One region of the Streptomyces luteoverticillatus genome, then DNA from elsewhere that is predicted to be linked to it. Evidence: riboswitches for the same ligand, from Rfam matches in the RefSeq annotation. Region 1 holds a riboswitch; each other region holds the start of a gene.
The links. A riboswitch is a leader RNA that binds a small molecule or an ion and turns the genes downstream of it on or off. The one in region 1 is predicted to bind cyclic di-AMP.

Region 1 (5,801 bases):
CCTCCGAGCCCTCGCCGCCGCAGGCGGTCGTCAGGGAGGCGGTCAGGATCGCTGCGACGAACAGACGTCTGCGCACCGGGCCGACCGTAGCGGAGCCGGGCGCCGTCGAACAGGGGTGTGCCGGGAGGAGCGGAGGTGGCTACGGTCCCGGGAGGGGCGCGGGGTTCGCCAGGAGCTTGGGCACGGAGGTGAGGAGGGCCCGGAGGTCCGCGGTCACCTTGCCGTTGAGGGCCGTGACCTTGCCGACGTCCTTGGCGTCGACGGCCGCCAGCAGGTCGTTCACGTCCTTGACCAGGGTGTCCAACTGTGTTTTGACGTCCGAGAGCGGGTCGACCGCCAGGCCGTCGGCGCCGGGGCGGGCCGGGGTCTTGGCCTTGACCGCCCGGACGTCGGCGAGCAGCCGCTCGGCTGATTCCCGCAGCCGCGTTCTCAGATCCCGCAGGTGCTCCACGTCGGGGTTCCAGGAGTCGGCCTCCTTGGTGATCCGGGAGCCGAGGTGGAGGGTCTCGCCCAGGCTGCCGATGGAGTCCGCCGGCTCGGTCGCCGCGGCGGCGGGCCGCGCCGCGCGGCCGGCGGCGAGCGCGGGTCCGGTGACGCCCAGGACGACCGAGCCGGCGACCGAACCGCAGACGAGGGTCGTGGCTATGGCGGTGAGCTTGGTGCCGCGCATACGGATGACTCCCTTCCGAAAGCCCGAACACCTGTCGGGACCCGACCACCGTCCGCCGCGCCGGATGGGCGCGCAACCGGTCGCACCCGGTGACCGGCACCGGGCGCCGGGCCCGCACACCCCGATGAGCTGGGAATTCACCCGAAAGAACAGCGAGGGCGACGCCATCCGGCCCTGCCGCCGAAAGGGTTCGCCCCCGTGGCCGGGGGCGCTCCTCCGGGCAGGCAGAATCGGGGGGTGTCCAGAAGAAGCTCACGTTCCCCGAAGCCGCCCGTCGTCACCGCCGGCTCCCCGTGCCCCTGCGGGCTCGACGCGACGTACGGCGACTGCTGCGGCGCCTTCCACGCCGGCCGCGCCACCGCCCCCACCCCCGAACGCCTGATGCGCTCGCGCTACAGCGCCTTCGTCGTCCTCGACCCCCACTACCTGCTGCGCACCTGGCACTCCACCACGCGCCCGGCCGACCTCGACCTCGACCCCGGCATCCGCTGGACCGGCCTCGACATCCTGGCCACGACCGGCGGCAGCACCTTCCACAACGACGGCACGGTCGAGTTCCGCGCCCACTACGAGACCCACGGCGAGACCGGCTCCCAGCACGAACTCAGCCGCTTCGTACGGGAGGACGGCCACTGGGTGTACCTGGACGCGGTGGAGTAAGGCGCGTCCCCTCGTCCGGCCTCGGCGAGCGTGTACACACGCCGGGGTGAGTCTGAGGGATACACCGGCCACTTGGCGTGAGCGTGCCAGTACTGTCTGCGTCCGGAGTACCGGACCTGTGAAACGCTCACAAGAACAGGCGGAACAAGTATGAGGACAGCCTTCCGTGCCTGCGCGATCGTCGCGGCGAATCTGCTGGCGGTCGCCCTGGCCACGACGGCAGGGCAGGCCACGGCCGCCCCCTCGCATGCCGCGCACCATGCGCAGGGGTGCCGCGGCGACGGCACATCGTTCACCGACAGGCTCATCCCCGGCCACTGTCTCCAGAACGGCGGCTACCGCCTGGAGATGCAGTACGACGGCAACCTCGTGCTCTACTCCGGCTCCCGCGCCTGCTGGGCGAGCGGTACCGACGGGACGCACGATGTCTACGCGAAGTTCTCCGGGGACTGGAAGCCCGACTCCCCCTACATGACGCTGGAGTCGCCCGTCGGAGAGTTGCGGAAGTACCGCGGGAAGTACACCGGGCTGCACAAGTCCGGGAACGTCAGCCTCAACAACAAGGGCGAGGTCTGGATCGCCTACGGCAAGATGGCGGGCTGCTGACCCGGCGCCCGGGTGCGCTCGCGGCGCCCCCGGGCCGTCGTTGCCCCGCCGGCGGTCAGGCCGGCAGGTCGTAGGGACGGACCGTTCGCCCCTCCCAGACCTTTCGGGACGGCTCCTCCGGGTACGGGGCCGTGCTCGGCTCCGTGTCGAGGAGGCGGGTGAGGCGGCCGTCGGCGGCCTGGTGGGCGGGCCAGCCCGGGTCGCCGTGGGTGGCGAAGGCCGTCCACGAGCGGCGGATCTCCTCCCCGACGGCCAGGAGGTCCTCGGGGACGGGCCCCTCGCCGAGCAGCAGCCGGGCCTGCGGGGCGTCGTAGGTGCCGAACAGCAGTGACACGTCGAGCCCGTGGGCCGCGCCGAGCGCGCCGCCCAGGACGGGCGCGGGGCGGCGCAGCTCGTACAGGTGCGCCGTGCCGCCGCCGGCGGTGTGGGCCTCGGCGAGGTGGAGCGAGGGCATGCGGAACAGGACGTCGCTGTGGACGGTCTCGAAGAGTTCCACGGGGGTGGCGTCCGGGTAGGCGGCGCGGTAGGCGCGGGGGCCGTCGGGGCCGGGGGCGAAGGCGTTCAGCGCCGCCGTGGTGTCCTCGTCGGTGACCTTGTCGCGGCCGCCGCTCATCACGAGGAACGGCCGGAACTCGTCCCGGGTGTGACCGGTCAGCAGGTCGACGCCGCTCGCCCGGCCGTCCGGCAGGGCCGTCCAGGGCGTCTCCGGCACGAGGTCGCCGTCCACCACGACGGAGAACGGGGAGCCGGTCCGGGCCAGCGGTCCCCAGCGGTCGGCCTGGGCGGGCAGGCCGTACATCATCGGGGTGATCGCCTCGGCCAGCCGCCACGGGTCGATCGTGGCGAGTCCGGCCACCGTGGGGGTGGTGCCCAGGCTCCCGGCGAGCTCGGCGGCGAGGGCGGAGGCGAGGGCCGGGGTGGTGTAGAGGCCGGGGACGGACTGGGCTGTCGCACGGCGGAAGAGGCCGGCGGCGCGGGGGACGGCCAGCAGGGTGGCGATCGAGCCGGCGCCGGAGGACTGGCCGGCGACGGTGACGCGCGCGGGATCGCCGCCGAAGCCGGCGATGTTCCCCTGGACCCACTCCAGGGCCGCGATCAGGTCGAGCAGGCCCCGGTTGGCGGGGGCGCCCTCGAGCTGGGCGGACGCCTCGGCGCCCACCCGGTAGTTGACGGTGACCACGACGAGGCCGCCCTGCCGGGCCAGGAGCCCGGCGTCATAGAGCGGGTCGCCCGCGTGGCCGGAGACGTAGCCGCCGCCCAGGATCCACACCAGCACGGGCAGTCCGGAGCCGCCGGGGTCCGGCGACCAGACGTTGAGGGTGAGCCAGTCGTCGCCGGTGGCCGTGCCGGTCGCGGGGATCGGGCCGGACTGCGGGGGCGGCGGGCCGAACTCCGCCGCGTCCCGCACGCCGTCCCAGGCGTGGGCCGGGCGGGGAGCCATGAAGCGCAGCTCGCCCACGGGCGGCTGGGCGTAGGGGATCCCCCGGAAGACGGCGAGGCCGTCCTCGGTGCGGCCCCGTACGGTGCCCCGGTCCGTACGGACCTCCGGACGACTGAGGCCGGTGGAGCCGGTGGGGCCGGTTACGCCCGTGACGCCGGTGACATCGCTCATCGTCGCTCCCTCCCACGCCCGGAAGCGGCACCCCCGTGCGCGAACGCGGATGTCGGACGGCCCGGGATTCCGGACCGCCCGATCAAGGAGCCTAGTTGACGCGTCCGTACCAGACGCTGCCGGTCCAGATCTTCTCCAGGCGGACCGTGGTGCCGGGCTTGGGGGCGTGCCAGATCTTGTTGCTACCCGCGTAGATCCCCACGTGGTAGACGTTGCTGCCCGAGTGGAAGAACACCAGGTCGCCGACCTGGCGGGAGCCGCCGGAGATGTGCCGGGTGCGGTTGTACTGGTCGGCGGCCACGCGCGGCAGGCTCTTGCCGACCTTCTTGAACGAGTACTGGGTCAGGCCCGAGCAGTCGAACCGGTTCGGGCCGGCGGCGCCGTACTGGTAGGGGGAGCCCGCCTTGGCGGCGGCGACCCTCAGGGCCTGCTCGCCGGGGGTGGCCGCGGACGCCTGGGAGGCGAGGCCGGGGACGAGCACCGATGCCGCCAGCGTGGCGGCGGTGACGGCCGAGGCGGTGCCGGCGCGGGATATGAGCGCGGGAATGCGAGGCATAGCAGACATGCCGAAGCCCTTCGACATCCGCCTACGAAAGATGACCTGTCGGGTTCGGGCTGCGAAGTTGCCCGGCCGGATTTCCCGGCTTCACCCCAAGGACCACCGACTTCGTGATCCGTACCGCTTGGGTCTCCCGCTCCTGCCGATTCATCAATTCGATGCCGCACCCGGGGCGGCGGCAGGACTCGGCGTCCGCCCGGGTGGCCCGCCAGGGTGACGGGATCTTGTGTTCGGTGAGAGATCCTGCACCATGAATCATTAAAATCCGGCACCCGGGCGGTCATCTGTGAACTTCTTCACTTCGGGAGCAGACCCGGAACCGCACGCCGCGCGCCCCCGCCGAACTGGCCCTAAACCCCTGTGACCGCGGGTACTTGCAGCATGGAACGAGTAATTCCGGGAGCGCCGCTCAGCAGGGCCGGCGCCAGGCGTCCAGCTCCAGCTTCTTCTGCATCGAGCTCAGCCCGAGCCGCCGCGCCGTGGCACAGAACTCCCCCGGCTGCAGTTCGTATTCGACATGAAAGACCGCTTTGTCCTGCTTCACAAAGGGGCTGAGCTTCTCGCACTCGTCGTACTGCGCGCACTGCTCGTTCACCGCGAAGTCGAAGACGTTCACCAGCTGCGGGATCTGGTCCAGGTCGTTCTTCAGCCCGATGGCCATGCCCCGCTCATGAGCGAGATCCGCCAGCATCCGGTTGAAGGCGAGCTGGTGATCGGCCGTCAGCGGAAAGCCGGTGGTATTGCGGAATCCCTCGGTCAGATCCGGTTCGACGGCGTCGAACCCCTTCTGCCGGCACATGTCCATCCGGGCCGCCATGAGCGGTCGCAGGGTGTCGAGGCGGCGGATGTCGAACCATTTCTCGCCCTTCCACCCCTTGTTCTTGTTGCCGAGCAGGGTCTTGGGGAATTTTCCCTGGTCGGGCCGGAAGTCCTCCCAGGCGCCGGCATTGATGTAACAGATCACCTTCCGGCCGCGGGAATGCAATTGGGCCACGGTTTCGGCCGAATTCTCGAAGCCGTCGATGTCGTAGACGGGGGCGTCCACCGAGGTGTCGGCCTTTCCGTCCAGCTGCCACTGCCAGTTGGTACCCGGCTTCGGCTGCCAACGGGCCCCGGCCGACCCCGGCGCCGACCCCGTGGCCGAACTTCCCGGCGAGGCGGAGGCGTCAGGAGTGCCGGAGGCCTCCGGCTTGCCCGAGGCCTGAGGGGAACGCGGGGCACCCGAGGCGCGGGGGGCCGCCGTGGCGCCGCCGTCGTCCCCGTCCGGCCCGTCGTCGTCGGCGGGCGACGAGGAGCAGCCCGCCAGGACCAGCAGCAGCGCGGCGCACAGCCCCGCCCGGACGCGCCAAGCGCTCGTGCCACGCACAGCGCCCGCGCCGCGCCGAGCGCTCCTGCCGCGCCAAGAACCCATCCCACTCCGCGCGTTCATATCGCGCCCCCCGCCGCGAGCCCGGCGGCCGCCCGGGGCACCGAGCGCCAGGGGTTGGCCCCCGTGCCCGGCACCGCGCAGTGCACGGCGGCGCCGCGCCGGGCGGCGAGCCGCGCCACGCCCGCCGTGCGCTCCTCGGGCACGCCGTGCACGAGGTGACAGAACCGCTCCGGTGGATGGCCGGTCGTCCACTCCGGGACCCGGGCGCGCCGGTAGTCCTCCCACGTGCCCTCGAAGGTGACCAGGAGGTCGGCGAGCGAGGCGT
Region 2 (5,801 bases), 4.6 Mb from region 1:
CCTCGGCGGCGGCGAGTCCTCCCGCCTCCACAACCGCCTCGTGCGGCACGACCGCACCGCCGTCGCGGCCGGCTTCGGCCTGCTGCGCCTGGCCGGCGCGCCCTCGCTCGGCTGGCTGGACGTCAAGGCGTCCGGCGGCGTGGAGGTCCCCGCGATCGAGACCGCCGTGGACGACGAGCTCGCCCGCTTCGCGGCCGAGGGCCCGACGCCCGAGGAGATGGAGCGCGCCCAGGCCCAGCTGGAGCGCGAGTGGCTGGACCGGCTGGCCACCGTCAGCGGCCGCGCTGACGAGCTGTGCCGCTTCGCCGTGCTCTTCGGCGACCCCCAGCTCGCCCTGACCGCGGTTCAGCGCGTCCTGGACATCACCCCCCTGGAGGTGCAGGAGGTCGCCAAGGCCCGGCTGCACCCCGACAACCGCGCCGTGCTGGTGTACGAGCCCACGCCCCAGTCCGGCACCGACGCCGCCGGCGAGAACGAGGAAGAGGAGGCGGACCGGTGAGCGACGCCGCAGCCGCGAGCACCCAGACCGCAGAGGCCTCGATGGAGTTCCACCCGCAGCCCCGCCCCGGCACCGCCTCCCCCTGGGCCTTCCCCGCCCCCGAGCGCGGCCTGCTCCCCAACGGGCTGACCGTGCTGCGCTGCCACCGCGCCGGCCAGCAGGTCGTCGCCGTCGACGTCGTCCTGAACGCGCCGCTGGCCGCCGAGCCCGAGGGCCTGGACGGCGTCGCCACGATCATGGCGCGCGCCTTCTCCGAGGGCACCGACAAGCTCAGCGCCGAGGAGTTCACCGCCGAGCTGGAGCGCTGCGGCGCCACCCTCGACGCCCACGCCGACCACCCCGGCGTCCGGCTCTCCCTGGAGGTCCCGGCCTCCCGGCTGGGCAAGGCCATGGGCCTGCTCGCCGACGCCCTGCGCGCCCCGGCCTTCCCGGACGGCGAGATCGAGCGCCTGGTCGACAACCGCCTGGACGAGATCCCGCACGAGCTGGCCAACCCCGCCCGCCGGGCGGCCATGGCGCTGGCCGCCGAGCTCTTCCCGGCCGGCTCCCGGATGTCCCGCCCCCGCCAGGGCGCGCAGGCGACCGTCGAGCGCATCGACGCCGCGGCAGTCCGGGCCTTCTACGAGGCCCATGTCCGCCCCGCCACCACCACCGTGGCGATCGTCGGCGACTTCACCGGCATCGACCTCGACCGGACCCTGGCGGAGTCCCTCGGCGCCTGGACCGGCACCACCGCCGAGCCGCTGCCCGTCCCGGCCGTCACCGCCGACGACACCGGCCGCGTCGTGATCGTGGACCGGCCCGGCGCCGTCCAGACGCAGTTGCTCATCGGCCGCACCGGCCCCGACCGGCACGCGAGCACCTGGCCCGCCCAGATCCTCGGCACCTACTGCCTCGGCGGCACCCTCACCTCCCGCCTGGACCGCGTCCTGCGCGAGGAGAAGGGCTACACCTACGGCGTGCGCTCCTTCGGCCAGGTGCTGCTCTCCGCCCCCGACGGGACGGGCACGGCCATGCTCGCCATCAGCGGCTCCGTGGACACCCCCAACACCGGCCCCGCCCTGGCGGACCTGTGGACCGTGCTGCGCACCCTCGCCGCGGAGGGCCTGACGGACGCCGAGCGCGACGTCGCCGTGCAGAACCTGGTCGGGGTCGCGCCGCTGAAGTACGAGACGGCCGCGGCCGTCGCCGCGACCTTCGCCGACCAGGTCGAGCAGTACCTGCCGGACGACTTCCAGGCGCGGCTGTACGAACGCCTCGCGGACACCGGCACGGTGGAGGCCACGGCGGCCGTCGTGAGCGCCTTCCCGGCCGACCGCCTCGTCACCGTCCTCGTCGGCGACGCCGCCGAGATCGCCGAGCCCGTCAAGGCCCTGGGCATCGGCCCGGTGACGGTCATCCCCGCCTGACGGCGACTCACCACCCCGGCGCGGCAGGCCACGCCGCGCCGGGGCCCCTTCGGCGCATGGGTCCGTTGTGACCCATGCGCCTCACTTATGTCCGCTTTCAGGCGGAGGTTGGGTGTTGGTCGTGTGGCGTACGTCATAAAAACCCACTTCTGTTTGCTGTTCGAATCTGACGCCGATTAGCGTCAGGCCCGGCAGCCCGCCGATCGGAGCCGCGACCGCGGCCCCGGGCAGCCATCGCCGAGTCCCCGAAGCGCCAGCAGAGGGGAGCCGGGGACCCAAACGTCCCTGGGGTGAATCGGGCCCCTCTCACGAGGGATCCGTAGGAGACCTTCCTGCTCCGAACCCGTCAGCTAACCCGGTAGGCGAGAGGGAAGGAAAGGAAACAGCCGCGACATGGCGTTCACCCGTGCCACCGGGAAGCACCGTCGTCCGAGCCGAGCCGCGCGCGTCAGCGCGAACGTGGCGGGCATAGCCACTCTCACGGCCGCCGGCGTAGTCGCCGGTGTCGCCGCCCCGGCCTTCGCCGCCTCCGACGACACGCAGCGCCCCGAGGACACCGGCCTGACCCAGGCCGTCGTCATGGGCGACGTCATGGCCGAGCACGTCGACGCCCAGGCCGAGTCCCAGCGCAGCGCCGCCGACGAGGCCGCCGCCCGCCTCCAGGCCGAGGAGAGCGCCAAGCAGAAGGCCGTCCAGGCCAAGCAGCGCTACGAAGAGGCCAAGCGCAAGGCCGAGGAGGAGCGCGCCGCCAAGGAGAAGGCCGCCCGCGACGAGGAGCGCAAGCGCCTCGGCACCTTCGTGAGCCCGATCGACGGCTCCTACGTCTCCACCTCCTACAAGGCCTCCAGCGGCCTGTGGTCCTCCGGCAGCCACACCGGTATCGACATGCACGCCGAGACCGGTACCTCCGTCCACGCCGTCGGCATGGGCACCATCGTCGAGGCCGGCTGGGGCGGCGCCTACGGCAACAACGTCGTCATCCAGATGGCCGACGGCACGTACACCCAGTACGGCCACCTGTCCTCCATCGACGTCTCCGTCGGCCAGTCGGTCACCCCGGGCCAGCAGATCGGCCTCTCCGGCGCCACCGGCAACGTCACCGGCCCGCACCTGCACTTCGAGGCCCGCACGGCCCCCACCTACGGCTCGGACATCGACCCGATCGCCTACATGGCCGCGCACGGCGTCAACCTGTAACGACGACGCCCGACGACTCGCGAAAGGCCCCGGCCCCCGGCCGGGGCCTTCGTGTTGGCCAAAAAATATCCATGAAACGGCGGCACCATCGGAAAACGCCCGGGATTGCCATAGAGTCGCCGAACGGACGTCAATCGGCCGTGCTGCACGGGGATTGAGGCATGAGGCGGAGGTAGACCCATGCGGGGCCGTACGTGAGCGGCGACGGCGAAGGGCCGCGCGAGAGCCGTCGTATTTCCACGCACGCGGTGTGCACCGCCATCCGCGACGACATCGTCTCCGGCGCTTTCCCGCCGGGCAGCCGGCTCATCGAGGAAATCCTCGCCCGCCGCTACGGCGTCTCACGGGTCCCCGTGCGCGAGGCGCTGCGCACCCTGGCCTCCGAGGGCTTCGTGACCACCCGCCGGCACGCCGGCGCCTGCGTCGCCGAACCCACCGAGCGCGAGGCCGCCGACCTCCTCGACATCCGGGCCCTGCTGGAACCGCTGGGCGCCGCCAAGGCCGCGCAGCGGCGCTCCGACGCCCACCTCAAGGTGCTGCGGGGCCTGGTCAGACTCGGCCAGGAGCGGGCCCGGGCGGGCCGCTGCGGCGAACTGCGCCAGCTCGGCGACTGGTTCGACGAGACCCTCGCCCAGGCGTCCGGCAGCCCCTCCGTCGCCGGGCTCCTGACCCAGCTGCGCCGCAAGATCGCCTGGGTGTACGCCCCGGGGCCCGTGGTCCGGCCGCTGGAGACCTGGGAAGCGTGCGGGGCGTTGGTGGACGCGGTGGCCCGCGGGGACGTGGAGCGCGCCCGGGAACTCGCCGCCGTACGGGCAGGCCGTTCGCCCGGTGAATTCCTGCTGCGGCGGACGGGGGGCGATCGCGTCCACCCGCCGAAACAGCCCGTAAACACGGCGGGCGTCCGTTCTTAACGAGCGGCCGCTATTCCTGGAGGAATAGGGCCGGGAATTCGTGGCGGTCCCCGGCCGGGGCACGCCGTGCGCGTCTGCGGAGAGCGGCGCGCACGGCGTGTGAAAAACCTGTGAATACGGCAGGGTGGTGGACACCCGGCTCGCGGGTGGGCGGCTCATGGGTATGCCGGTGACGGATGCGACGACGGGGCCGCGGCGGCCTGTCGTCGGCTGCCGCGGCCCCGCCGCGCGGTCCGCCCGATGAGGGCGGGCCGGAGGATCAGACGGTCTCCGGGAGCTCCTCGAGCCCCTCGGCGACGAGCTTGGCCAGACGGTCGAGCGCGGCCTCGGCACCCTCCGCCTCACTGGCGAGGACGATCTCCTCGCCACCCTGGGCGCCCAGGCCCAGCACGGCGAGCATGGAGGCGGCGTTGACGGGGTTGCCGTCCGCCTTGGCGATCGTCATGGGGACGCCGGCGGCGGTCGCCGCACGGACGAAGATCGACGCGGGCCGGGCGTGCAGGCCCTCGGCCCAGCCGACGTTTACGCGGCGCTCAACCATGGTGTTGCCCTTCAAGTCGATATTGGTTGTCTAGACCATTGTGGCACGGGGCGCGCGGTGCCCCGCGCGTGCGCCCCCACCAGGGCCCTTCGGTCGCGCCCGTGGCCCGGGCGGCACCGGCCCGCTGTCGGTGCCCGGCCTTACGCTGGGCCCATGCAGACGCCGTCCGAGCACGCGTACCCGACCCACTGGGAAGCCGATGTCGTGCTGCGCGACGGCGGCATCGCCCACATCCGCCCCATCACGCCCGACGACGCGGGACGGCTGGTCAGCTTTTACGAGCAGGTGTCGGACCAGTCCAAGTACTACCGCTTCTTCGCCCCCTACCCCCGCCTCTCCGACCGGGACGTCCACCGCTTCACCCACCACGACTACGTCGACCGGGTGGGCCTGGCCGCGATCGTCGGCGGCGAGTTCATCGCCACCGTGCGCTACGACCGCATCGCCCCCGCCGACGAGGCCGAGGTCGCCTTCCTCGTCCAGGACGCCCACCAAGGGCGTGGCGTCGCCTCCGCCCTGCTCGAGCACATCGCGGCCGTCGCGCGCGAACGCTCGATCCGGCGCTTCGCCGCCGAGGTGCTGCCCGCCAACAGCAAGATGATCAAGGTCTTCACGGACGCGGGCTACACGCAGAAGCGCAGCTTCGAGGACGGCGTCGTCCGCCTCGGCCTCGACCTGGAGCCCACCGACGCCTCCCTCGCCGTCCAGCGCGCCCGCGAACAGCGCGCCGAGGCCCACTCCGTGCAGCGCCTGCTCACCCCGCGCTCCGTCGCCGTCGTCGGCGCCGGCCGCGAGCCCGGCGGCATGGGCCGCACCGTGCTGCGCAACATCGTCGCCGGCGGCTTCACCGGGCGGACGTACGCGGTCAACCGCGCCTTCCCCGAGGAGCCTTCGCGGCTGGAGCCCGAGGGCGTTCCGGCCCACCGCTCCGTCGGCGGCATCGCCGAGCCGGTCGACCTCGCGGTCGTCGCCGTCCCCGCCGAGGAGGTCCCCGCCGTCGTCGCCGACTGCGGGGAGCACGGCGTCCAGGGGCTCGTCGTGCTCACCGCCGGGTACGCCGAGAGCGGCGGGAGGGGCCGCGCCCGCCAGCGCGAGCTGGTCCGCCAGGCCCGCTCGTACGGCATGCGCGTCATCGGCCCCAACTCCTTCGGCCTCATCAACACCGCCGAGGCCGTCAGGCTCAACGCCTCCCTCGCCCCCGAGCTGCCCGCCACCGGGCGGGTCGGGCTGTTCAGCCAGTCCGG
Region 3 (5,801 bases), 2.1 Mb from region 1:
ATGCGGACGTACCTCGCGGAGCTCATCCACCGCAAGCGCGAGGACCTCGGTGAGGACCTCATCTCCGGTCTCATCCGGGCGAGCGACCACGGCGAGCACCTCACCGAGAACGAGGCCGCGGCGATGGCCTTCATCCTCTTGTTCGCCGGTTTTGAAACAACTGTGAACCTGATCGGTAACGGAACCTACGCGCTGCTGCGCCACCCGGAGCAGCGCGCCCGGCTCCAGCGGGCCCTCGCCGAGGGCGACGAGAGCCTCCTCGCCACGGGCGTCGAGGAGCTGCTGCGCTACGACGGCCCGGTGGAGCTCGCCACCTGGCGGTTCGCCACCCAGGACCTGGTCCTGGGCGGGCAGCGCATCGCCGAGGGCGATCCCGTGCTGGTCGTTCTGGCCGCCGCCGACCGGGATCCGGAGCGTTTCGCCGACCCCGACACCCTGGATCTGTCCCGGCGCGACAACCAGCACCTGGGCTACGGACACGGCATCCACTACTGCCTCGGCGCGCCCCTCGCCCGCCTCGAAGGACAGGCCGCGATCGCGACGCTGCTGCGCCGGCTGCCCGATCTGTCCCTCGCCGCCGAACCCGAGGACCTGCGCTGGCGCGGTGGCCTGATCATGCGTGGATTGCGCACTTTGCCCGTGGAGTTCACGCCCAAAAGCCACGCCCTGTGACGCCACGTCAAACGGTGGTTATCGGCACGTGACCTCCGCTACACCGGCTTGTGACTCCCGGAAGCCCTCGCTATGGTCTGCGACCAATCGAACGCCGCCTACGCGAGAGGCCCGCCCATGCTCTCTGGATCCGGTAGACATCGCCGTCCTCGTCAGATACCCGCCATCGTGGTCGCGGCGGGGGTGACGGCCTCCAGCGCGGCCCTGCCGCTGCTGGCGACCGGCTCCGCCGTCGCCGCGGACGCGGGCACCTGGGACAAGGTCGCCCAGTGTGAGAGCGGGGGGATGTGGAGCGCCAACAGCGGCAACGGCTTCCACGGCGGTCTCCAGCTCACCCAGCAGATGTGGGAGCAGAACGGCGGCATCGCGTACGCGCCGCGCCCCGACCTGGCCAGCCGGTCCCAGCAGATAGCCGTGGCCGAGCGGATCCTCAAGGCGGAGGGCGCCGACACCTGGCGCACCTGCGCGGTGAGTTCCGGCCTGGCCGGCGAGGCGGCTCAGGGCGACGACAAGGCGCCTGAGGTGGACCCGGGCGACGGGTCGTCCTCCGCCGCGCCGGAGCCCAGCCGCCCCCGCACGCCCGGGCGCGGCAACCAGCCCGCTCCCGAGCGCACGTCGCCCGCGCCGTCCGAGCCGTCTTCCGGGTCGTCCAAGCCCGCGCCCACTTCGTCCGGTTCGCCCACGCCGGGCTCCTCCGGTACCCCCTCCGCTTCCACGAGCCCGTCCCCGGACGCGGCCGGCGGCAAGCACCGCAAGGACCCGTCGGGACAGCCGACGGGACAGCCGACGACGGGTACGAGCCCCGGCGCGTCGGCCGATCCGACCGCCATCCCCACCGCCCCGGTCGGCAGCCCCTCGAACACCCCGGCGAACACGCCCTCGGACACTCCTGGAACAGGAACCTCGCCGTCCGGTTCACCGCTTCCCGGTGACACCGGGGCGACTCCCGGAACGGGCCGCCACCGTGCCGACCCGTCACCTTCCGGCGATGCTCAGCGGCCCTCCCGGGGCGGCGAGAGCCGGGCGGAGCTGCCGGCCGCGAACGACTACACCGTGCAGCCCGGTGACAACCTGTCAGAGATCGCCGAGCAACACTCGGTCACCGGAGGCTGGCAGACGCTGTATCAGAAGAACGAGAAACTGGTCGGTTCTGATCCGGACCTTATCCGCCCTGGTCAGAGGCTTGACATCCGTAAGTAGCGCTCCGGTTCGAGGCGAATGTCCGTTCCAGTCGAAAGTGAGACATGGGTCTCGTTGACGGAGCGTCGGATGCCTCGAATCCGTTTTGCTCGAATGGCCTCTCACCTGCGGAAACGTCTGGTTTCCGGGGGTAACTCTGGCCGCTGGTGGCTGAAAAGTGGGGTTTGAACCCGTCGGCCGCCTGTGATTACCGTCGTCACCGCTCGCCACCGCGAGCACCACGGCCGCACGCCGAATCCTGCCGGCGGCCGGGGGAGTCGTCGCGCAAGCGCCGTAGGCAGGAGCGGGGGAACCAAGGTAGGTCGCCGGAACGGTCCCAAGGCCACATGGCCGAAGGAGCGGAACGGCTTGGGGTGAAGCCCGGGAACGCGAAAGCGCACCGGGCCGGGCGAACTCACAGCCCGAACCCGACAGCTCACCTCGTAGGCGTCGGTGAGGAAACCGACTCATGTCCAAGGGCAAGCACCGTCGTCCGTCCAAGGCCGTCCGCATCGTCACGCTCGCCGGCGTCACCGGCGCGGCTGTCGCAGCCCCTCTGATGGTCGCGACCTCCGCCAACGCCGCCTCCGTCTCCACGTGGGACAAGGTCGCCGAATGCGAGTCCAGCGGTAACTGGCACATCAACACCGGCAACGGCTACTACGGTGGCCTGCAGTTCTCGAACTCCTCCTGGAAGGCCGCCGGCGGCGGGCAGTACGCCCCGCGCGCCGACCTGGCCACCAAGTCCCAGCAGATCGCCACCGCCGAGCGCCTGCTGGCCATGCAGGGCCCGGGTGCCTGGGGCTGCGCCGGCTACGGCGGCCTGACCAGCGGTGGCGCCAAGGCGAACGTCGACACGGACGACTCCGACGGCGGTTACGTCGCGAAGAAGTCCACGAAGTCCGCCTCCGGTGCCTACGGCAAGGCCCAGTCCCACGCCGACCGCAGCAAGCGCCAGGCCGCGCCGCAGGGCAACCACAGCAGCAAGCCCGTCCAGCAGTCGGACGACTCCGACGACGAGGCCCCGGCGCCGAAGCACACCGCCCCGCAGACCGTCCAGAAGGGCGACGGCGAGTACCAGGTGAAGGCGGGCGACACCCTCGCCACCATCGCCGTGTCCCAGAAGGTCCAGGGCGGCTGGCAGAAGCTGCACGAGCTCAACAAGAAGATCGTGCCCGACGCGGACGTGATCTTCCCGGGCCAGCAGCTCCACCTGCGCTGAGCGAAGGCCGGCCGGGGCCGGTGACGACCCCGGCCGGCCGAGCGACCGCCCCGCCCCGATGCGACTTCCCCCCGAGCCGCATCGGAGCGGGGCTCCGCTCGTTCTGCCGGTCCGCTGTTGAGCGAACACACCGACGATTCGTCCGGGGATCTCGGCGTTTGTGCCAATTTTCGGCCCGGGCGACAGGGCAAGGGCGGGCGCACGCTCCGGGGCCCGTTAGGCTCGTGGTGCAGAACTCCAGACACCCACGAAGGAGACCCTCGTGCCGTCCATCGACGTCGTCGTAGCTCGCGAGATCCTCGACTCGCGAGGCAACCCCACGGTCGAGGTCGAGGTCGGCCTCGACGACGGCTCCACGGGCCGTGCCGCCGTACCGTCCGGCGCCTCCACCGGCGCCTTCGAGGCCATCGAGCTTCGTGACGGCGACCCCAAGCGCTACCTCGGCAAGGGCGTCGAGAAGGCCGTCCTCGCCGTCATCGAGCAGATCGGCCCGGAGCTCGTCGGCTACGACGCCACCGAGCAGCGCCTGATCGACCAGGCCATGTTCGACCTGGACGCCACCGAGAACAAGGGCTCCCTGGGCGCCAACGCCATCCTCGGCGTCTCCCTGGCCGTCGCGCACGCCGCCTCCGAGGCGTCCGACCTGCCGCTCTTCCGCTACCTCGGCGGCCCGAACGCGCACCTGCTGCCCGTTCCGATGATGAACATCCTGAACGGCGGCTCGCACGCCGACTCCAACGTGGACATCCAGGAGTTCATGATCGCGCCGATCGGCGCGGAGTCCTTCTCCGAGGCCCTGCGCTGGGGCGCCGAGGTCTACCACACCCTCAAGAAGGTGCTGAAGGCCAAGGGCCTGTCCACCGGTCTCGGCGACGAGGGCGGCTTCGCCCCGAACCTGGGCTCCAACCGCGAGGCCCTCGACCTCATCCTCGAGGCCATCAAGGAGGCCGGCTACACCCCCGGCCAGGACATCGCGCTCGCGCTCGACGTGGCCGCCTCCGAGTTCTACAAGGACGGCGTCTACACCTTCGAGGGCAAGGACCGCACCGCGGCCGAGATGACCGAGTACTACGCCGAGCTCGTCGCCGCGTACCCGCTGGTCTCCATCGAGGACCCGCTGTTCGAGGACGACTGGGCCGGCTGGAACACCATCACCGAGAAGCTCGGCGACAAGGTCCAGATCGTCGGTGACGACCTGTTCGTCACCAACCCCGAGCGCCTGGCCCGCGGCATCGAGGAGGGCTCCGCCAACGCCCTGCTCGTCAAGGTCAACCAGATCGGTTCGCTGACCGAGACCCTGGACGCCGTCGAGATGGCCCAGCGCAACGGCTTCAAGTGCATGATGTCCCACCGCTCCGGCGAGACCGAGGACGTCACCATCGCCGACCTCGCCGTCGCCGTGAACTGCGGTCAGATCAAGACCGGCGCCCCGGCCCGCTCGGACCGCGTCGCCAAGTACAACCAGCTGCTGCGCATCGAGGAGATCCTCGACGACGCCGCGGTGTACGCCGGCCGCAGCGCCTTCCCGCGCTTCAAGGGCTGAGCCCGAAAGGCACAGCGAGGGCTGAGCCTCAAGGGCTGACCTTCTCGCCAGTCTCCGTACGTCCCCGGCCGCGGTCCCGTACCGTGTCCGGGGACGTACGTTCGTAACGGACTCTCCAGGGGAGGCGACGTGGGCGCGGACCGGTTCTCCACCGCGACCAGGCTCAAGGCGCTGGGCACGGCGCTGGTCCAGGGGCCGACCGCGGCCCGGGCCCGGGTCTACCGCGCCCGCCCGCAGCGCCGCTCCCGGCTCACCGGCCGCGCGGCGCTCCTCGCGCTCGTCGTCTGCTCGCTCGTCGTCGCCCTCGCCTACCCCATGCGCCAGTGGGTCACCCAGCGCTCGGACATCGCCGACCAGCGGCACCGGACGGAGCAGGCGCGCGAGGACGTCAAGCGGCTGCACGAGGAGAAGGCCCGGCTGGAGGACCCGGCGTACGTGGAACAGCTGGCGCGCGAGCACCTCCACTTCGTACGCCCCGGCGAGACCGGCTACACCGTGGTGGACGGCAGCGCCGACGGCGGGCGCCACAAGGACCAGGGCGCCGCCGACCGCCCCTGGTACAGCAACCTCTTCGACGACGTGGACGCCTCCGACGCCCACCGCTGACCCGGCGACCCCGCACACACCTCTTACGCACCCGACATCACGCATCCGACCGATCGAGCACGAGCGAGCACATGGACACGCCTCCTCCGAAGACCGAGCCCACCGAGCCGACGGACGCGGACATCGCCGCGTTCAAGGAGCAGCTGGGCCGCCCGCCGCGCGGACTGCGCTCCATCGCGCACCGCTGCCCCTGCGGCAACCCCGACGTGGTCGAGACGGCGCCGCGCCTGGAGGACGGCACGCCGTTCCCCACCCTCTACTACCTGACCTGCCCCCGGGCCGCGGGCGCGATCGGCACCCTCGAGGGCTCGGGCCTGATGAAGGAGATGCAGGACCGGCTGGCGACGGACCCGGAGCTGGCCGCCGCCTACCGGGCCGCCCATGAGGACTACATCGCGCGCCGCGACGCCATCGAGGTCCTGGAGGGCTTCCCCAGCGCCGGCGGCATGCCGGACCGGGTGAAGTGCCTCCACGTGCTCGTCGGCCACTCGCTGGCGGCCGGCCCGGGCGTGAACCCGTTCGGCGACGAGGCCATCGCGCTGCTGCCGGAGTGGTGGAGCAAGGGCCCGTGCGTGAACC
Region 4 (5,801 bases), 2.5 Mb from region 1:
CCAGGGCTGCCCGCGATACGAGTCTCCCGAAACCGGGCGTGCCACCCCACTGAGGGAAGGTCCCCCGAATGACTCGTTCCGCACGCCCCGCCCGCTCCTCGGGAGCCGGCCGCTCCACCGGAGCCAACCGCCCCACGAGCGCCAACCGCTCCACGGACGCCCGTTCCCGTGGCGGACGGCAGCCCGCCCGTCGTCCCGCCGCCCCTCTCCAGGGTGAGTTCGAGACGCCGGCCGCCACGACGCCGGCCCTGCCGGCCGTCGACTCCTTCGCCGAGCTGGACATGCCCGGCGGCCTGCTCTCCACGCTGACCCGCGAGGGCGTCACCGCGCCCTTCCCGATCCAGGCGGCGACCCTCCCCAACTCGCTGGCCGGCCGTGACGTCCTCGGCCGCGGCCGCACGGGCTCCGGCAAGACCCTCGCCTTCGGCCTGGCGCTGCTCGCCCGTACGGCGGGTCGGCGCGCCGAGGCGAAGCGGCCGCTCGCGCTCGTCCTCGTCCCGACGCGGGAGCTGGCCCAGCAGGTCACCGACTCCCTCACCCCGTACGCGACCGCCGTCAACCTGCGGATGGCCACGGTCGTCGGCGGCATGTCCATCGGCCGCCAGGCCCAGACCCTCGCCCGGGGTGCCGAGGTGCTCGTCGCGACGCCGGGACGGCTCGCGGACCTCATCCAGCGCGGTGACTGCGCGCTCCGCGACGTGGCGATCACGGTCCTCGACGAGGCCGACCAGATGGCCGACATGGGCTTCCTGCCGCAGGTCACCAAGCTGCTCGAGCAGGTCGCCCCGGGCGGTCAGCGGATGCTCTTCTCCGCGACCCTGGACCGCAACGTCGACCGGCTCGTCCGCCGCTTCCTCACCGACCCGGTGACCCACTCCGTCGACGCCTCGGTGGGCGCCGTGGTGACCATGGAGCACCACCTGTTCCACGTCACCGACCAGGACAAGAAGGACGCCGTCGCGCGGGTCGCGGCCCGCGAGGGTCGCGTGATCATGTTCGTGGACACCAAGCGCGGCGCCGACCGGCTGGTGAAGAAGCTGCTGTCCGAGGGCGTCCGGGCCGCCGCGCTGCACGGCGGCAAGAGCCAGCCGCAGCGCAACCGGGTGCTGGACCAGTTCCGGACCGACCAGGTCACCGCCCTGATCGCGACGAACGTCGCCGCGCGCGGCATCCACATCGACGGGCTCGACCTCGTCGTCAACATCGACCCGCCGGTCGACCACAAGGACTACCTCCACCGCGGTGGCCGCACCGCCCGTGCGGGCGAGTCCGGCACGGTCGTCACGTTCGTCCTGCCCGAGCAGCGGCGCGAGATGAGCCGCATGATGACCACGGCGCAGATCACTCCGAACGTCATCAAGACCTACCCGAGCGACCCCGAGCTCGCGCGGATCACCGGTGCCCGCGAGCCCAGCGGCGTCCCGGTCGTCATCGCGGCGCCGGCCCCGGCCCAGCCGCAGGCCGGCCAGGGCACCAAGCCGTCGCGCTCGCGCGGTTCCCGCTCCCGCTCCCGTTCCGGCTCGGGTGCCGGCAACGGCGCCGGTTCGGGCATGGGTGCCGGCAACGGCGGCGGCCGTCCGTTCCGCGGTTTCGGCGGCAACGGCGGTGACGGCTCGCGCCGTTCGGGCGGCACCCGCCCGGGCAACGCCGCCGGTGGCGGCCGGCGCCGGAGCGGCGGCGGTGGCGGTGGCCGCCGTCCCGCCGCGTCCTGACGCGTTGAGGTTCTGAGGCCCTGAGGTTCTGAGGCCCTGAGGCCCTGAAGCCTTGAGGTCCTGAAGCCTTGAAGTCCTGACGCCGACGTCCCGAACGTCTCCCCACGCCCCCTTCACGTCCCCGAACGGCTCACCCCCGTTCGCCCGCCCGCGCGCCGGACGTGAGGGTGGTACGGAGCAAGGGACGTCGGCCGGTCAGGAGAACACACGGTGGGGAAGCGAGACGGGCCGCCGCCCGGACCGGATCCGCTCTGCGAGCCGTTCCCCGGGTGGGCGCCTGTCGTCCTGGCCCGCTGCCTCCCCGCCGCCGTGATCATCGGCGGCATCGTCTTCGACGTCCTCACGCCCCCCAAGTACTCCTCCGCCCCCTTCTTCGTCTCCGCGCCCCTCGTCGCCGCCTCGCTCCTCTCCCTGTCCGCCACCCTGCTGGCGGCGGTGGCGGCCCTGGCGGCGATCGTCACCCTCTCCCTCGCCCGGCAGGCGCCGGAGGTGGGCGAGTCGGTGACCGAGGTCGTCACCGTCGTGACCGTCGGCGCGCTCGCCGTCGGCATCAACCGCGTCGTATGCCGCGGCAATCGCCGGCTGGCGTCGGTGCGGAGCGTCGCGGAGGCAGCCCAGCGGGCCGTGCTGCCCACGCCCCCGGCCCGGATCGGCGGGCTCCGGGTGGCCGCGCGCTATGTCGCCGCGCAGGCCGACGCGAGGATCGGCGGTGATCTCTACGCGGTGCAGGACACCCCGTACGGCGTCCGCGTCATCGTCGGCGACGTCCGGGGCAAGGGGCTGGGCGCGGTGGAGGCCGTCGCGATCCTGATCGGCGCGTTCCGGGAGGCGGCGGAGCAGGAGCGCACGCTGGAGGGGCTGGCGGCGCGGCTGGAGCGCGCGCTGCAGCGGGAGGGCGCACGGCGCGCGAACGTCGATCAGGCCGAGGGGTTCACCACCGCCGTCCTGGCCGAGGTCCCCCCGGGCGCGGGCGCCCTGCGCATCGTCAACCGCGGCCATCCGCCCCCGCTGCTGCTCCATTCCGACGGCACCGTCGGCGACACCCACCCCCGGGCGCCCGCCCTGCCGCTGGGGATGGGGGATCTGGGCGTATGGCCGGACCGGGTGGAGCAGTGGGAGTTCCCGGTGGGGTCGACGCTGCTGCTGTTCACCGACGGGGTCACCGAGGCCAGGGACGCGACCGGGACGTTCTACGACCCCCGGCCGCGGCTGCGCGGCAAGCAGTTCCGCAGCCCCGACGCCCTGCTGGACTCCCTCACGGCGGACGTGGCCCGGCACGCGGGCGGGCGCACGGACGACGACATGGCCCTGCTCGCCATCCGGCGGATCGACGGCCGGCTCCGTACCGCGCCCATCACCCACAAACGTCCCCAGGTCACCGGCCGTACCGTGCGCCTGCGATCTCCTCAGGTCCATAACGACTGACGAACGCTCAGAAGTAAGCGCCTTATAAAGTGCCCCAACGCGCCTGCCCGCTTCACCCTTTCGGCTTGGATTCCAGCCGCCCTGTCTATTAACGTTCGATAACGCAGCGCGGTCGTTGCCACCGCCGCAAGGGCGGTGCCGTGCGCCTTCGCCGAATCCCGTGGGTGGAACCGGGGAACCATCATTTGGGGTGAATCGGGCCCGTACGCCGGCCCGTAGGAGACCTTCCTCCTCCGAACCCTCCCCCAGAGCCTGAACGGCCTGGGAGGGACCCCCACGCAAACCCGGTAGGCGACCAGGAAGGAAAGGAGTCGCCCCAGTGGCGTCCAACAGGTCCGACAGCTCCGAGTCCGACGGCAGTTCGTACGACCCTCCGTTCGTTCCCGCCTACATCCCCCCTTACGAACCGGAACCGGCTCACCAGGACTTCACCGCGCAGGCCGCAGGCGAGTGGGCACCCGGCGAGGACCACCCGGCGGCGCCCGTGCGCGGCAGACACCGCGTCGTCAAGCCGCGCGGCGGCACGATGGCCCGGAGCGGAGCGGTCCTCGGCGCCGGAATGATCGCGGCGGTCGGCGCGGGCGGCATGGCCAGCGCCCAGGACCGCCCGCAGGCTCCCATATCCATGCCGGACCTGACCCAGAGCATTCCGGTCGTCGGCTCGCTCATGGCCGACGGCCACGAGCAGGGCGCCCGGCGGGCCGCCGAGGCCCAGCAGGCCCCCGTCGAGACGGTACGCACCGTGCGGGACACCGCCGACGCCGGCGAGGTGCTGCGGGCCCGCATCCTCCAGCAGGCCGAGAACCAGCAGAACGCCGCCGAGGCCGAGGCACAGGCACGCGTGGCACAGGCCGCCGCGGAGCAGCACCGCAAGGCGGCGGCGGAGAAGGCCGCGGCGGAGCGCGAGGCGGCCGAGCGCGAGGCGGCGGACGCGAAGGCGGCGACGTACGAGGCAGCGCAGCGGGAGGCACGGGAGGCACGGGAGGCGGCGGGCGGGGGCGCGGCGACGGACGGTTCGGCCGGCACCCCGGAGCGGCACGCGAGCGGCTCGTCGGGTGGCTCGTCGGGTGCCGCGGAACGTTCCGCCCACCGCGCGGCCGGCGGGACCTTCACCCTCCCCGTGGCCTCCTACACCCTCACCGCCGGCTTCGGCCAGGCGGGAAACATGTGGTCCGCGAACCACACCGGCGAGGACTTCGCCGCCCCCACGGGCACCCCGGTGAAGGCTGTCGGCGGGGGCACCGTCACCCAGGCGGGGTGGGCGGGCGCGTACGGCTACCGCGTCGTGCTGACGCTCGACGACGGTACCGAGGTCTGGTACTGCCACCTGTCGTCGATGGTGGTCACGTCCGGCAAGGTCGGCACGGGCACGGTCATCGGCCGGGTCGGCGCGACCGGCAATGTCACCGGCCCGCACCTCCACCTCGAGGTACGGCCGGGCGGCGGCGCGCCGGTGGACCCGCTGTCGTGGCTGCGCGGCAGGGGCCTGGAGCCGTAGCGGGCGCATCGGAGCCATCGGCCGCCCGGTCGGCAAGCCGGGCAGGGCAATCAGGTCATAGCGCCCCCCGAACCACTCGATATCGGATATCCCGGGAATGTTCTGTGAGCGATCGGGAAATCAGATGACGTGACGACCACCGCGACGATCACCACGTCCGTGCCCGCCCGCCTGGACCGGCTGCCCTGGTCCCGGTGGCATTGGACCGTGGTGATCGGCCTCGGCACGGTCTGGGTCCTGGACGGCCTGGAGGTCACGGTCGTCGGCAATATCGCCGGCCGGCTCTCCGAGCAGGGCAGCGGTCTGCCGATCACATCCGGCGGAGTGACGGGAGTGGCGGCCGCGCTGTATGTGGCGGGAGCCTGTTCCGGTGCGCTCTTCTTCGGCCGGCTGACCGATCTCTTCGGCCGTAAAAGGCTCTTCATGGTCACGCTCGCGGTCTATCTGGCCGCGACGGCCCTGACCGCGTTCTCGTATTCGTCCTGGTGGTTCTTCACCTTCCGCTTCGTGACGGGTTTCGGCATCGGCGGTGAGTACGCGGCGATCAACTCGGCCATCGACGAGCTGATCCCGGCCGTCTATCGCGGCCGTGTCGACCTCATCATCAACGGCAGCTTCTGGCTCGGCGCCATCGCGGGTTCGTTGCTGTCGATCCTGATGCTCGACACCAGCATCTTCGCCAAGGCCGTCGGCTGGCGGCTGACCTTCGGGCTGGGCGTCGTCCTGGGGCTGGTCATCCTGCTCGTCCGCCGCCATGTGCCCGAGAGTCCGCGCTGGCTGTTCATCCACGGCAGGGCGGAGGAGGCCGAACGGCTCGTCACGTCGATCGAGAAGCGCGTCATCGCCGAGAAGGGCGTCGCCCTCCCGCCGGCCAAAGGGCGTTTCGCCATCCGTCAGCGCGAGAGCTTCGGATTCCGCGACATCGCCCGCACGGTCTTCTCCGACTACCGGCGCCGGGCCATTCTGGGGCTCGCCCTCTTCATCGGCCAGGCGTTCCTCTACAACGCGATCACCTTCGGTTTCGGCGCCATCCTCACGCGTTTCTTCGGCGTCTCCACCTCCCGCACCGGCTATTTCTTCGCGGTCATAGCGGTGGGCAACTTCCTCGGCCCGCTCTTCCTCGGGAAGCTCTTCGACACCCTGGGCCGACGCATCATGATCTCGTC

Region 2: another riboswitch for cyclic di-AMP. It lies ahead of EKH77_RS24400 (M23 family metallopeptidase); the one in region 1 lies ahead of EKH77_RS03510 (C40 family peptidase).
Region 3: another riboswitch for cyclic di-AMP. It lies ahead of EKH77_RS12655 (transglycosylase family protein); the one in region 1 lies ahead of EKH77_RS03510 (C40 family peptidase).
Region 4: another riboswitch for cyclic di-AMP. It lies ahead of EKH77_RS14915 (M23 family metallopeptidase); the one in region 1 lies ahead of EKH77_RS03510 (C40 family peptidase).

The regions. Positions count from the first base shown of each region.
Region 1 is NZ_CP034587.1:857,630-863,430, forward strand. It holds gene EKH77_RS03485 (PD40 domain-containing protein) at 1-76, opposite strand, end outside; gene EKH77_RS03490 (hypothetical protein) at 140-670, opposite strand; gene EKH77_RS03495 (YchJ family protein) at 908-1,330, shown strand; gene EKH77_RS03500 (hypothetical protein) at 1,481-1,936, shown strand; gene EKH77_RS03505 (carboxylesterase/lipase family protein) at 1,992-3,548, opposite strand; gene EKH77_RS03510 (C40 family peptidase) at 3,640-4,113, opposite strand; cyclic di-AMP (ydaO/yuaA leader) riboswitch at 4,118-4,270, opposite strand; gene EKH77_RS03515 (endo alpha-1,4 polygalactosaminidase) at 4,517-5,473, opposite strand; gene EKH77_RS03520 (spherulation-specific family 4 protein) at 5,533-5,801, opposite strand, start outside.
Region 2 is NZ_CP034587.1:5,457,716-5,463,516, forward strand. It holds gene EKH77_RS24390 (M16 family metallopeptidase) at 1-499, shown strand, start outside; gene EKH77_RS24395 (M16 family metallopeptidase) at 541-1,908, shown strand; cyclic di-AMP (ydaO/yuaA leader) riboswitch at 2,134-2,288, shown strand; gene EKH77_RS24400 (M23 family metallopeptidase) at 2,302-3,105, shown strand; gene EKH77_RS24405 (GntR family transcriptional regulator) at 3,300-4,016, shown strand; gene EKH77_RS24410 (HPr family phosphocarrier protein) at 4,276-4,557, opposite strand; gene EKH77_RS24415 (bifunctional GNAT family N-acetyltransferase/acetate--CoA ligase family protein) at 4,711-5,801, shown strand, end outside.
Region 3 is NZ_CP034587.1:2,921,085-2,926,885, reverse strand. It holds gene EKH77_RS12665 (cytochrome P450 family protein) at 1-672, shown strand, start outside; gene EKH77_RS12660 (transglycosylase family protein) at 856-1,872, shown strand; cyclic di-AMP (ydaO/yuaA leader) riboswitch at 2,132-2,316, shown strand; gene EKH77_RS12655 (transglycosylase family protein) at 2,321-3,073, shown strand; gene eno (phosphopyruvate hydratase) at 3,336-4,616, shown strand; gene EKH77_RS12645 (FtsB family cell division protein) at 4,746-5,222, shown strand; gene EKH77_RS12640 (DUF501 domain-containing protein) at 5,294-5,801, shown strand, end outside.
Region 4 is NZ_CP034587.1:3,407,597-3,413,397, reverse strand. It holds gene EKH77_RS14925 (DEAD/DEAH box helicase) at 69-1,712, shown strand; gene EKH77_RS14920 (PP2C family protein-serine/threonine phosphatase) at 1,923-3,137, shown strand; cyclic di-AMP (ydaO/yuaA leader) riboswitch at 3,277-3,446, shown strand; gene EKH77_RS14915 (M23 family metallopeptidase) at 3,457-4,635, shown strand; gene EKH77_RS14910 (MFS transporter) at 4,765-5,801, shown strand, end outside.